3 regions of the Paenarthrobacter sp. TYUT067 genome follow, and region 2 is predicted to be linked to each of the others. Evidence: predicted binding sites of a transcription regulator. Region 2 holds the regulator's gene; each other region holds the start of a gene.
The links. Region 2 encodes Rex, which represses fermentation and respiration genes when NADH is low (regulators of the CRP and FNR family bind a similar motif). Its sites were predicted from a motif close to CTTGTGAANNNNTTCACAAG; they were not measured.
Positions count from the first base shown of each region.

Region 1: MOD31_RS17205 (glyceraldehyde-3-phosphate dehydrogenase) is a predicted target of Rex. The motif match lies at 1,929-1,948, and genes of this name have one in related genera.
Region 3: MOD31_RS15595 (ALF repeat-containing protein) is a predicted target of Rex. The motif match lies at 1,485-1,504, and genes of this name have one in related genera.

Region 1 covers NZ_JAMOIT010000020.1:18,330-22,489, forward strand. Annotated here, with positions in the region: gene MOD31_RS17190 (zinc ribbon domain-containing protein) at 1-667, shown strand, start outside; gene MOD31_RS17195 (peroxide stress protein YaaA) at 692-1,456, opposite strand; RNA gene rnpB (RNase P RNA component class A) at 1,514-1,906, shown strand; gene MOD31_RS17205 (glyceraldehyde-3-phosphate dehydrogenase) at 2,170-3,657, shown strand; gene MOD31_RS17210 (hypothetical protein) at 3,731-3,940, shown strand; gene MOD31_RS17215 (HNH endonuclease family protein) at 4,062-4,160, shown strand, end outside.
Region 2 covers NZ_JAMOIT010000004.1:161,872-166,031, forward strand. Annotated here, with positions in the region: gene MOD31_RS05050 (hypothetical protein) at 1-458, shown strand, start outside; gene MOD31_RS05055 (hypothetical protein) at 720-1,490, shown strand; gene MOD31_RS05060 (redox-sensing transcriptional repressor Rex) at 1,538-2,245, opposite strand; gene MOD31_RS05065 (glutaredoxin family protein) at 2,322-2,576, opposite strand; gene MOD31_RS05070 (HAD family phosphatase) at 2,774-3,637, shown strand; gene MOD31_RS05075 (DUF559 domain-containing protein) at 3,817-4,160, shown strand, end outside.
Region 3 covers NZ_JAMOIT010000017.1:26,850-31,009, forward strand. Annotated here, with positions in the region: gene MOD31_RS15590 (amino acid permease) at 1-1,426, opposite strand, end outside; gene MOD31_RS15595 (ALF repeat-containing protein) at 1,743-3,752, shown strand; gene MOD31_RS15600 (IclR family transcriptional regulator) at 3,936-4,160, shown strand, end outside.

The sequences.
Region 1 (4,160 bases), on a different contig from region 2:
GCTTGCGGGCCGCCGGAAGGTTCTGGAAACGGATCCACGCATCACTGACCTCACGGATGCGCTGAGCGTGGCCAACGGCGAGCTCGGCTCGGCCAAGGTTGCCGTTCACGACGCCGAAGCCGAACTTCGCCGCGCGGAAGCCGATGTGGAACAGGTAGCCACCCGTATCCAACGCGACGAGACCCGGCTGAACAGCGGCACCGGGCTGTCCAAGGATCTTGTGGCGCTGCAGAGTGACATTGCCTCCCTCAACAAGCGTCGCTCGGACCTTGAGGACGTTGAACTCGAAATCCTGGAGCGCCTGGATACTTTGCGCGAGCGGCAGGCAGCCCAGCAGTCGATCGTTGACGACATTCAGGGTTCCTTTGGCAGCATCCGGGCTGAACTGGATGAAGCCATTGCCGAGATCGCCGCCGAGGAAACAGTGGTTCGGGGGCAGCGCGCCGCCTTCGCCGAATCCTTGGACGCGGGCATTCTCGCCATCTACGAGAAGACCATTGCCAAACGTGGAGTCGGGGCAGCACGGCTGTTCCACGGAAAGTCCGAAGGCTCCGGCATGATGCTCAGCCCTGGCGACCTCGCCGAAGTCAAAGCCGCCGCTGAGGACGATATTGTCTTTTGCCCGGATTCAGGTGTCATCCTGGTCCGTTCGGCGGAGTGGAACTGACGCAGCCCAACATCAGTTGGACGCTCAGGTGGTGAGGATGATGTTGAGCGCGTGCGGCTTGCGGGCCGTGCCTTCAACGAGTTCAGCAGTCCAGATCTCCCGGGCAGCCTTCAAGAGCTGATCCGGGGTTGCCGGGGCCTTACCGCGCCGGGTCAGCAGGTGGCGGGCCAGTTCGCCCCGGGTGTGTTTGGCGAAGTGACTGACAACCGTGCGCTTGCCGTTCGCTTCGTTGAAAACGTTGATGTTGACTGTTTGCGTCGCCGGGGGAGCCCAGGCAGCAGCGTAGGTACTGGAGCGGCAGTCCACCAACAGTTCGCCGTCGGCGCGTGAGGCGAGGGCAGCGTTAAGCTGCGGCTTCCAGTACGTGGCGAGGCGGCCGACGTCGGGCAGTGCCGTTCCCATGGACAGGCGATAGGCAGGCACGTGGTCGCCGAAGCCTATGGCGCCCCACAGGGCGGAAACCACCAGGACGGATTCGTTCGCCTTGCGGCGCTGCGTTGGCGTCATGCTGTTGTAGCCCAAGGCGTCGTAGAGGACTCCGGAATAGACCTGATGTGCGGGAGCGGCTGGTTCGGCATGCAGCCGGGTATTGCGTTCGACGTCGTCCCGCAACGAGGCGCCGACCCCCAGCAGCGCCAGTGCATCCTCGTGCGCGCTCACCGTACCCAGTGCTTCGAGTACTTTTGCACGGTAGGGGTTCAGTTCGGGGAAGCTGAGCGATTCCCAGTTAATGGCGGGACCGTTGGCAGCGGGGGTCTTGCCTTCGGAAGGCGGCAGCAGAATCAGCACCAGTCGATATTACCGGGGACTTTGGTAGGCCCCAACGCCGGTAGACTGGACGGCGGATGGGTCGACCAGGCGGTCGCGCGTCACGGAAGTGGCTCGAGGAACGTCCGGGCTCCGAAGAGCAGGGTGGTGGGTAACGCCCACTCGGGGTAACCCGCAGGCCAGTGCCACAGAGAACAGACCGCCTGCGCGCTGTGATGTTTTGCATCGCGGGGCAGCAGGTAAGGGTGAAACGGTGGTGTAAGAGACCACCAGCTCCCTGGGTGACCGGGGAGGCTAGGTAAACCCCACCCGGAGCAAGGCCAGACAGGACACGCTTGAGGGCTGCTCGCCCGAGTGTCCGGGTAGGCTGCTGGAGGGCGTCGGCAACGGCGTTCGTAGATGGATGGCCGCCACTCCCTTGCCGGTAACGGCAGGGGATGACAGAACCCGGCGTATCGGTCGACCCATCCATTTATGACTCCCGGATTTGTGCCGTGTGAGTGATTTCACGCCCCGGGGCGGCCTGCAGCCCTTCCTTCCGCCCTAGAATGGTTACTGAACGTAGATGTTCTGCCGCCGGGACTGCGTTCGCAGCCGGCGGATTTTCTTTGCTCTCGTTCAAGGCGCTGTGGGTGGACCGAAGCCCGCTGGCGCATGTGCCGCAGGACTACTCCGGGCGGCCGCTGCCATCTACATACGAGGACGTATGTGGTTGACCCAAGGAAGGTAGTTCTGTGAGCCAGACGTCAGATTCTTGTCTTGATAAGTGGATGGGCCGGGAGGCTCTCGCCGAGGCCATGATTCCGGTAATCGGCCGGTTGTACCGGGAAAATAATGTGGTCACGAGCATCCACGGCCGGAGCCTGATCAACAAGTCCACCATGAACATCCTCAAGGCCCACCGTTTTGCGCGCCGGATGAGCAACCACGAGCTGCTGCTAGAAGAGACTGCGCCGCTGCTGAACGCGTTGTCTGAGTTGGAGCTCGGCGCAGCCGCCATTGACATTGCACGCTTGACTGAGAAGTTCCGGGCCGAAGGCAATGGTGCCTCCCTGGATGAATACCTGCGCTCCGAGCTCGCGGAGATCGTGGGAAAGCGTGGCGCTGACGACCGCACCAGCACCGACGTCGTTCTCTACGGCTTTGGCCGTATCGGCCGTCTCCTGGCCCGCATCCTCATTGAAAAGGCCGGTGGCGGACACGGCCTGCGGCTCCGCGCCATCGTTGTTCGCAAGGGCGCTGAGAACGATCTTGTGAAGCGTGCCAGCCTGCTGCGCCGCGACTCCGTTCACGGTTCCTTCGAGGGCACCATCCGCGTGGACGAGGAAGCCAACACCATCACCGCCAACGGTGTGCAGGTCCAGGTCATTTACTCGGACAACCCCGCCACTGTGGACTACACCGCATATGGCATCAAGGATGCCTTGGTGGTGGACAACACCGGCCGTTGGCGCGACGCCGATGGCCTCTCCCAGCACCTGCAGAGCAAGGGCGTTGCCCGCGTCCTGTTGACGGCACCAGGCAAGGGCGACCTCAAGAACATCGTCCACGGCATCAACCACAAGGACATCTCCGATGACGACAAGATCGTCACCGCGGCGTCCTGCACCACCAACGCCATTACGCCGGTGCTGAAGGCCATCAACGACAAGTTCGGCATCATTCACGGCCACGTGGAAACGGTTCACTCGTTCACCAACGACCAAAACCTGATCGACAACTTCCACAAGGGTGACCGCCGCGGCCGTTCGGCAGCACTGAACATGGTCATCACGGAGACCGGTGCCGCCAAGGCTGTAGCCAAGGCGCTCCCGGAACTTCAGGGCAAACTCACGGGAAATGCCATCCGCGTGCCCACCCCGGACGTCTCCATGGCCATCCTGAACCTCAACCTTGAGAACGGCACCACGCGCGATGAAGTCAACGACTTCCTCCGCGAAATGTCCCTGCACTCGGATCTTCGCAAGCAGATCGACTACATTGACTCTCCCGATGTGGTGTCCACTGACTTCGTTGGCTCGCGTCGCGCCGGCATTGTTGATGGCCTCGCAACGATTTCCAACGACAAGAACCTGGTTCTTTACGTCTGGTACGACAACGAGTTCGGCTACTCCTGCCAGGTTGTGCGTGTCATGGAAGAAATGGCCGGTGTGAACCCGCCGTCGTTCCCCGCGCGTGACGTGATTGCTCCCATCGCAGTACTTGAAGGGGCAGGAGCCTAGGCGCTCCGAAGTATTCGCGGGTTTCCCGGCTGAGTCACTGGTATCAGCCGGGAAACCTGATCAAAATGGGTTCATGGAAAACGAATCAACGTTGGAACATGAGACCACGCTTGAACACGCCTTGGACGTAGCCAAGGCCAACCACAAACAAGCGCAGAAGCTTCTGGACCAGGCGGTGGCGGGAAACGCCGCAGGTGATGTGCCGGACGAACGTGTAGAACAACTACGAGGACTCCTCGCCCTGGCAACCGAGGACCTGCAACGCGTGACACGGGAGCAATAGACCCGGTCACGCGACACCTCACTGCAGTGTGACTTCTCCTACACACTGTGGATATCGACTCTGATGTCGGGGCTTTGTCCTACGCTCGAAGGACGTCGCCAGTCCCACTGAACGGAGTCTCTTGAGTACCACTTGGTCTGCCTACAAACGCGCCCGGCGGAGGTCACGTCAAGCGTGGGCCATTCTTGGATTGGCAGCTGCAACCGTCGTTGCTGGGCTT
Region 2 (4,160 bases):
TCAACGACGTCATGCCCCAGGGCGGCTTCTCGGGAATGTTCAAAACCCAGGGCCTGCCAACGGAGCTGAAGGTCTCCTACTTCATCTGGGTGATCTCCGGACTCCTGGGATTGTTGTTTGGCCTCATCGCCTTCTTCGCGGTGATCGCCGCCTTCGCGTTCGCTCCAGGATTCGCTGCCATCGCACTGATCCTCCTTCTGCTCACCCTGGCCGTCTCTGCCGCCCAGGTGGTCCTGGCCATGAAGATGAAGGAAGGCAAAGAGTGGGCACGCCTCGCCCTGACCATCCTGGCCGGCATCTCCCTCCTGCTGGCAATCTTCGGTGCAGCGAGTGGCGGCGGCTCAGGGATGGGCCTGGGTGGCAACTGGTTCGGCTTCCTGGTCAGCGCCGTAGCCGTGGTACTGATGTGGCTACCTAATTCACAGCTGTGGTTCAAGGCGGTCAAGGGCCACGCCTGACACGTACCCAGCTGCCGCCGTCGGGCGTTTTCGACGCAAATGCAGGCTGAAGGCCGCGGTTGAATCCCCAGGGATCCCGCGGCCTTCATCATGAAGGCGTAAGCCCACATGATGATTTTTCCCGTCAGCTTGAAATACCTGCGTGTGATCGTCTGCAGCGCAAGGACCTGGAGGTACGGTGGTAGCAGAACCACGCTGGGGGCAGGGTCGTTTTGCTGATCCCGGCGGCCGCACCAGCAGTCGAACAAGCAAAGGAATGCCATGAGCAACCCTCCGTACCCACCGTCAAACCCGGGCGACACTAACCAGCCCGGCACAAACGGCTCCCAGCCCCCGGCGCCGCAGTACGACCAGCAGTCCCCCGCCGCGCCGCAGTACGGCCAGCAGTCCCCCGCCGCGCCGCAGTATGGCCAGCCAGCCGCGCCGCAGTATGGTCAGCAGTCCCCCGCCGCACCGCAATACGGTCAGCAGGGCTCCCCGTATGGTCAGCCTCCCGCAGCTCCGCAGTACGGCCAGGACACCAACTGGCCAAGCCAGCAGCCCGGACCCACCACCGTCCCGCAGATGGTCAATTACGCCTTCTGGATGATCATCGCCGCCGGAGTTCTATCCGCCATCAGCTCGATTATTCTGGCCACCACCGGTGCGGATGCCTTCATCAATGCCATGAACCAGCAGGCGGCCCAGCAGGGTACCGATTTGCCTGAAGGGTCCATGGAAGGCATGCGTGGCGTCATTGGCGTCAGTGCCATCGTGGGTGCCTTTATTTCCCTGGGCCTCTACGCACTGGTTGCCTTCCCTGTCCGGAAGGGCAAGAACTGGGCAAGGATCCTGGGCACGGTCTTCGCTGCCATTTCTGTTCTGGGCCTCACCAGCTTGTTCCAGTTCGGTGCCACCTACGGCGTCCTGCAGCTCATTGTGATCCTGCTGGGTGTTGCCGCGATCGTTCTGCTGTACCTGCCGGCGTCGGCGCCGTACTTCCGCAAGGCACAGCCTTTCGGCAACCCGTACCAGAATCCGTACGGGCGCTAAACACCCACGCTTCCGAGCAGTACACGCGGGCGCGGACCCGGCGAAGGCTAAACAGCCTGGCCCGGTGTCTGCGCCCGCTGTGCGTGGTAGGCAAGGATCTGTAGCTCGGTTGCCATGTCCACCTTGCGGAGGTTGACGTGCGGCGGGACCTGCAGCAGTACCGGGGCGAAGCTGAGGATGCTCCGGATGCCTGCGGCAATGACGCGGTCGCACACGGCTTGGGCCACCGTGGCAGGCAGGGCCAGCACCACCATGTTGGTGTGGGTCCGTTCCAGGACCCGTTCCAGCTCGGCTGAGTCACTGACCCGCAACCAACCCACTTCATTGCCGATCACCATGGGGTCAGCGTCGAAAATGGCTACGACGTCGAAGCCTCGGGACTCGAAGCCGCCGTACCGGGCGAGGGCTTTGCCGAGGTTGCCGGCGCCCACAATCGCCACCTTCCAGTCGTGGGTCAGCCCCAAGGCTGCTGCTATGTGGCGGCTCAGGTTCTGGACTTCGTAACCTACGCCGCGGGTCCCGTAGGAACCAACGTAGGAAAGGTCTTTGCGGAGCGTGGATGAGCTAACGCCCGAGGCTTCCGCCAGTGCTTCAGAGGAAACCCGTTCAACGCCTTCGGCCAGAAGAGAGTTGAGCGCACGCAAATAGAGGGTCATCCGGGCCACGGCCGCGGGCGGGATCTGCTTGGCGGCAGGCTCATTGTCTCCGGTTGTGGCTTCCGGGGACGGTTCCAGCGCAGTCACGGTATTCTCCATTGCGTCGCTTTGTTGTTCCACTCTATGACCCTCGGGCGGACTCAACAAAAGCCATTACCTGCGGGTAACCCCACCCTCAGCCCTCCAGGACTTTCTTCAAGGTCCGGGTAAGTCGCTGCTCGTCGATCTTCCAGAAATCGCGCTGGATACCGTCCACCAGCACCACCGGGATCTCCTCTGCGAACCGCTCCTGCAGTTGGGGGTCGCCGTCAATCTTCTGCTCGGTCCACTGAACGCCAAGACTTTTTGTGACACGCTCGACGGCGGCACGAGCCTCCGTGCAGAGGTGGCAGTCAGCTTTGGTGAGGAGAACGACGTCGGGAATAGCCATGTCTCAAAGGTACCGGCCCCACGCTCTCTCACATCCCACCCCCTTCCGGCCGTCCCTCTCTCACATCCCATGCCCGTCCCGCCAACGCTCTCTCACATCCCATGCCCGTCCGGCCAACGCTCTCTCACATCCCATGCCGTGGGTGACGCCACCGTGCGTCCTCAACACTGGCCCCGGTGATTGACTAGACTCAAAGCATGCCCGAGGAGAAGAACGCCGCCGTGGTCGCAGATGCCTTGGTGCAGCAGGACGCCGTACAGAGGGACGCGACCAAAAAGGACATGGCGCGGAAGTACGCTGGCGAGGCCGCTTTTTTCGATGTCGACAATACGTTGATGAAAGGTGCCAGCCTCTTCCACGTGGCTCGCAAAATGTATGAGCGCAAAGCGTTCACTCTTTCGCAGGCCGCCGGATTCGCCTGGAAGCAATTCAAGTTCGTCATGCGCGGCGAGAACATGGAAGATGTCCATTCGGTGCGTGACTCCGCGCTGACACTTGCTGCGGGCATTACGGTCGAGGACATCAAGGCCTTGGGCGAAGAGGTTTACGACGAAATGATCGAGTCGCGGATCTGGCCCGGAACCAAGGCGCTGGCCGACCAACACCTCCGGGTGGGCCGTAAAGTGTGGCTCGTGACTGCCACGCCCATCGAAGTGGCCACAGTCATCTCCACCCGGCTCGGTCTGACCGGCGCCCTGGGCACCGTGGGCGAGGTGGACGACGGCGTGTACACGGGGAAGCTTGTAGGCGACATCCTGCACGGACCTGCCAAGGCGATCGCTGTCCAAATCGTTGCAGATCGCGAAGGGCTGGACCTGGACCATTGCTGGGCTTACAGCGACTCCGCCAATGACATTCCCTTGCTCACCATGGTGGGACATCCAGTGGTCATCAACCCGGATGCAAAGCTGCGCCGGCATGCGCGTGAAAACAATTGGCCCGTTTACGATTTCCGTTCCGGACGCCGCGCCGCAACATTCGGCCTCAAAGCCGCGACCGTCGGCGGAGCCGTCTACGGTCTATGGCGCGGATTCGCGAAATTCCGCGGCCCCCACGTCTAACGCTCTCTCACATCACGCGCGCCTAAACCCAACGCTCTCTCACATCACGCGCGCCTAAACCCAACGCTCTCTCACATCACGCGCGCCTAAACCCAACGCTCTCTCACATCACGCGCGGGCCTCACACAGCCTGTGGATAACTTCCGGTGCCTTCAACGTATCTGGGCAAGAATGCCGGTATGAAGAACTTCACGCCGATTCCTCCGCAACTGACGGTTGCACCCTTCACTCTCGACGAGGCCGAGGTTGCGGGCCTCAAGCGATCGCACCTAAGGAACCGAACCAAGATTGATGGCGTTAGCCGAGGTGTTTATCGACCTTCCGACTGGAATTTCGACCTGTCAGCGGCTGCAAGAGCGCTCTCAGCTGCAACTCCTGGCGCTTGGATTTCACATGTAACGGCCGCGAGGCTACATGGATCCTGTCTTCCGCCTTGGTTGTCGGACTCCAACGAATTGCATCTCAGCAAGCCGAGGCATCTCCCTTCAGTTCGGCGCAAGGGAGTGATCGGGCACACGGTAGT
Region 3 (4,160 bases), on a different contig from region 2:
CGTCCACCAGCTCGGCCCGGCGGAGCCCGCCACCGCGGACCCACATCTTGTAGGCCACGAACAGCAACACCAGCCAGGTGCCACCAACGTACAAAGCAACACGCGTGTCCTCGAAGACGCCCAGGATCACGATCACCATGGCCATGAACGCCATGGTGAGAATGGAAGCGACAGGCCACAAAGGCGAACCGAATTCCGACGCCGGCAAGCCCTTGCGCTTGATCTCCCGTTTCATGGCAACGTGCGAAGCCAGGATCATCACCCAAACCCACACGGTGGCAAAGGTAGCGATCGAGGCAATGAGCACGAACACGTCCTCCGGAATCACGGCGTTCAACACGACGCCCACCAGCAGGATGCCGCCCATCATCAACACGGTCATCCAAGGGACGCCATGCCGGGAGATCTTGCTGAAACTCTTGGGTGCGTGACCCTGCTGGGCAAGTCCGAAGAGGATACGTCCGGCCCCGAAGATGTCGCTGTTGATCGCCGAGAGCGCGGCGGTAATGACCACGGCGTTGAGGATGTGCGGTGCGGCCGGGATCCCTAAGCCATCAAAGATCTGCACGAATGGACTACCGCTGCTGCCGATTTCGTTCCACGGGAAGATGCTCATCAGCACGCCCAACGTCAGTACGTAGAACAACAAAACGCGGACGGGCACTGTATTAACTGCTTGCGGGATGACCTTCTTGGGGTTCGTGGCCTCGCCAGCCGTGATACCGATCGTCTCGATCCCGCCAAAGGCAAACATCACGACGGCGAATGCGGCCAGGAGCCCTTCAAAACCGTTCGGGAACAACCCGCCGTGATTCACGAGGTTCCCGAGTCCCGGTGCCACGCCGCCGCCGTCGCCCGTTTGGAAGCCGAACACGACGATCGCTGCACCGCCGACGATCATGGCGATAATCGCCGCCACCTTGATCAGCGAGAACCAGAACTCGAGCTCGCCAAACACCTTCACGCTGAGCAGGTTCATGGCGCCCAGGAACAGGATGATTGCGAGTACCCAAATCCATCTGTCCACCTGTGGGAACCAGAAACCCATATAGATACTGAAGGCCGTGACGTCGGCGATGGCCACAATGGCCATCTCGAACACGTAAGTCCACCCGGTCACAAAACCTGCGAACGGTCCCAGGTACTTGGACGCGTATTGGCCGAAGGACCCGGATACGGGGTGTCGGACGGCCATCTCGCCCAGTGCTCGCATCACCATGAACACGGCCGCGCCGCCGATGATGTAGGCCAGCAGGACGGCCGGCCCGGCTTTTTGGATGGCGGAGGCGGAACCGTAGAAAAGGCCGGTGCCGATCGCGGATCCGAGCGCCATGAAGCGAACGTGACGGACGTTGAGGCCTCGGCTGAGCGCCGTACCCGCGGCGTGGAGGACAGAGCTCTCCACAGCCAGCTTGGTTTGTTGCATAGTAAAACCTTCTCGTCTTTGGGAGGGGATCGCTATCCAGCAGATCACTTTTGGGCGACTTGTGATGGGACTCACGGGGCTTTGGTGTCTTTGATCGCAGACAGTCAGTGGTGTCGACTTTCGGCAACGACATTCACAGTGGTAAAAGTCATAGTTCCCAGTCGGATATGATGACCGCGGACAGCTCGTCACCGGTCAGGCATCCCTCGCATCCGCGTCGCCCCCATTGAATTCCGTGCTGCCGCCGCATCCGTTATTTGGGGGACCCTTGTTTTCTTCATTCCGCGCTACCCGGCGCCGTGTTTCTGCTGCCCTGATGGCCGTTGTAGCTGGGGCTTCTCTGCTTTTCGCTGCGCCAGCCCAGGCCTATGACATTCCCGAATTCGAGGTGCCCCACGCCGCGCAGGCCCCCGTTCCGTTCGTCGAGCGGGCTACTGATACCGCTGGCGTTGTTGAGCTGTGGAAGACAGGTGGCCCCGCAACCCGTGCCGCTGCTGCGACCGCGCTGGTGGGTGGCGCAGATGCGCTTAATGCATTCCTCGACGCCGGACAGGATGTCACGCTCGCCGCGGATCGCAAGCAGCTGGTCACCGAGCTCACGACGCGGGGGAGTGCGCATGTTCGCTCATCTGCGCAAAAGATCCTGGCATTAAACGACCCGGCGGCCATCGATGCTTTTCTCTCGACAGGTTGGGCCGGAGCGTGGCAGCTTGACCTTGATATCACTGCCTACAGGTTTCTAACTCTGAACGGCGTAATCCGAACGCAGGCCTCCGACAGTTTGGACAAAGGCGACCAAGCAATAGAGGAGTTCGTTCTCGGGGGCTGGCTGGAAGCCGCCGAGATAGACGACCGCCAGGCTGCGTTCCAGCTCTTTGATTCTCCTTTTGTGGGTGTCCGCGCTGCGGCCAAGGCAGCGGTCATGACGGACGACAGGGAAATCGTTGCTGATTTCCTTCGCTACGGGCAGCTCGTTGCAGCCGACCGGGACGCTGAGTCGACGGCTGTTGCCGCTCTCCTTCAAAAGGTCAGATCAGACATTGCTTCGAACCCCAACGGCACCGCTGCGGTCGCGGACCGTGCGAAGACCGCTGTCGAACAAGCCCGGAGCACCGCCTCTGCGGCAAGGGCGGCAGACTCATCGCGGCTCGCGACAGACAGGGACCTCCTCTCATCGCAGGCCACACCGAGACGGATCGCGGACGAAACTCAAATGGCATCGCAGGAGCCGGCGAAGGCCGCCTTTGCAAAGGCGGCCCGTGAAATTCCGGAGCTCCTTACCAAGCTGGATGCCCCCGGAGCCGACCCTGACGCGCTGATCAGCGAAGCCCGTCAGGCCGCCTTGGATCTTGCCTTGGTGGGGACACCCAAGGTTCGGGAAGCCGCGGAAACGGCGCTGTCGGGTGGAGATACTTCCGTAAAAGCTTTCATCCTTGAAGGCCACGCAGCAGCTATAGAGCTGGACGCCATTAAGCCGTCGGCATTCACCGCGGATCGACAACGCTCTTACCAGCTTCTGGCAGTCGGAGGCGAATATGTGGAGAAGGCCGCCAAGAAAGCGCTCGAGTCAGTCAGCCACGCAGACGTCCGCTACTTCCTGGAATACGGTTTTGATCAAGCCCGGAATCTGGATAATCGCATCCAGACCAGTTATGCGTTGGATTCGACGCCGGAGGTTCGTGCGGCAGCGAGCGTTGCTCTTGACGGCAGCCGCGCAGATCTCAAGGCCTTCATGACCACAGGCCAGGCCGCGGCTGCGAATCGAGACGCGGCAACCACTGCCCACGTTGCCTCCATCGACGCCATGATCGCCGAGCTTGCCGGTTTGGCAGACACTGCAACCGTCGACGCCGGTAAGGCGGCTGACGCTGCCAAAGCCGCGGAAGCGGAAGCGGCTCGTCAAGCTGAAGCTGCCCGTCAGGCGGAAGCTGCCGCGGCCGCTGCTGGTGGACAGGCCGGGCAGGCTGCAGCCGGCCAGGTCGACGTTTCGCAACACTCCGGAACTGGAGTAGCCCCGATCGTCGTTCCTTGGCCGCGCGACTATGCTCCCGCCGTCGGGCTCGCCGAAACCGGTACGCCAGCCGAAGCGGCGGCAACACCTGCGGCAACTCCGTCGGCCATGCCCAGCATTTCAGTGCCGCCGGCCGCGTCGGCTGACAATGATGCCGCGTCGGTTGATTCGCAATCGCAGGAGGCAGCCACCCCGTTGGCCGCTTCGTCTGCCGGGATGAGCGGCTGGACCATCGGGCTGATCGTGGCGCTGGTCTTGGCTGCGGCCGGGGCCATCACGTTCCTGCTTCGGCGTAAGGGTGCCGCTTCCGCGTAAGGGCCGCGTTGCCTAGGGGTAGAGGTTCGGGCTCGCTAAGGGAGTCCGGCATCCCAGACACCGATCAATGCATTCGCGCTGGTGATTGACTCTCCGAGGGTGCACGCTTGAGTACGGGATACCGGACAGCGGTACCTGCATACACCGGACTAATCCCGCAAGCAGCCCGAGCAGCGAGGAACCATGACAACCACGCCAACCGCACCAGGCAAAGCCACGTCCAAAGTCCCGGCGGCCGAAAATACGCTGAGGATTTTGAAACTGTTGGCTTCGCGCCGCGGTCCCATGGCGGCGTCGAACATTGCCACCGCGCTCGGCCTGCCGCGATCCAGCGTGTACCACTTGCTCGGCGTCATGGAGGCGAACGGGTTCGTCCTTCACCTGCATGAAGAGCAGCGCTACGGGCTA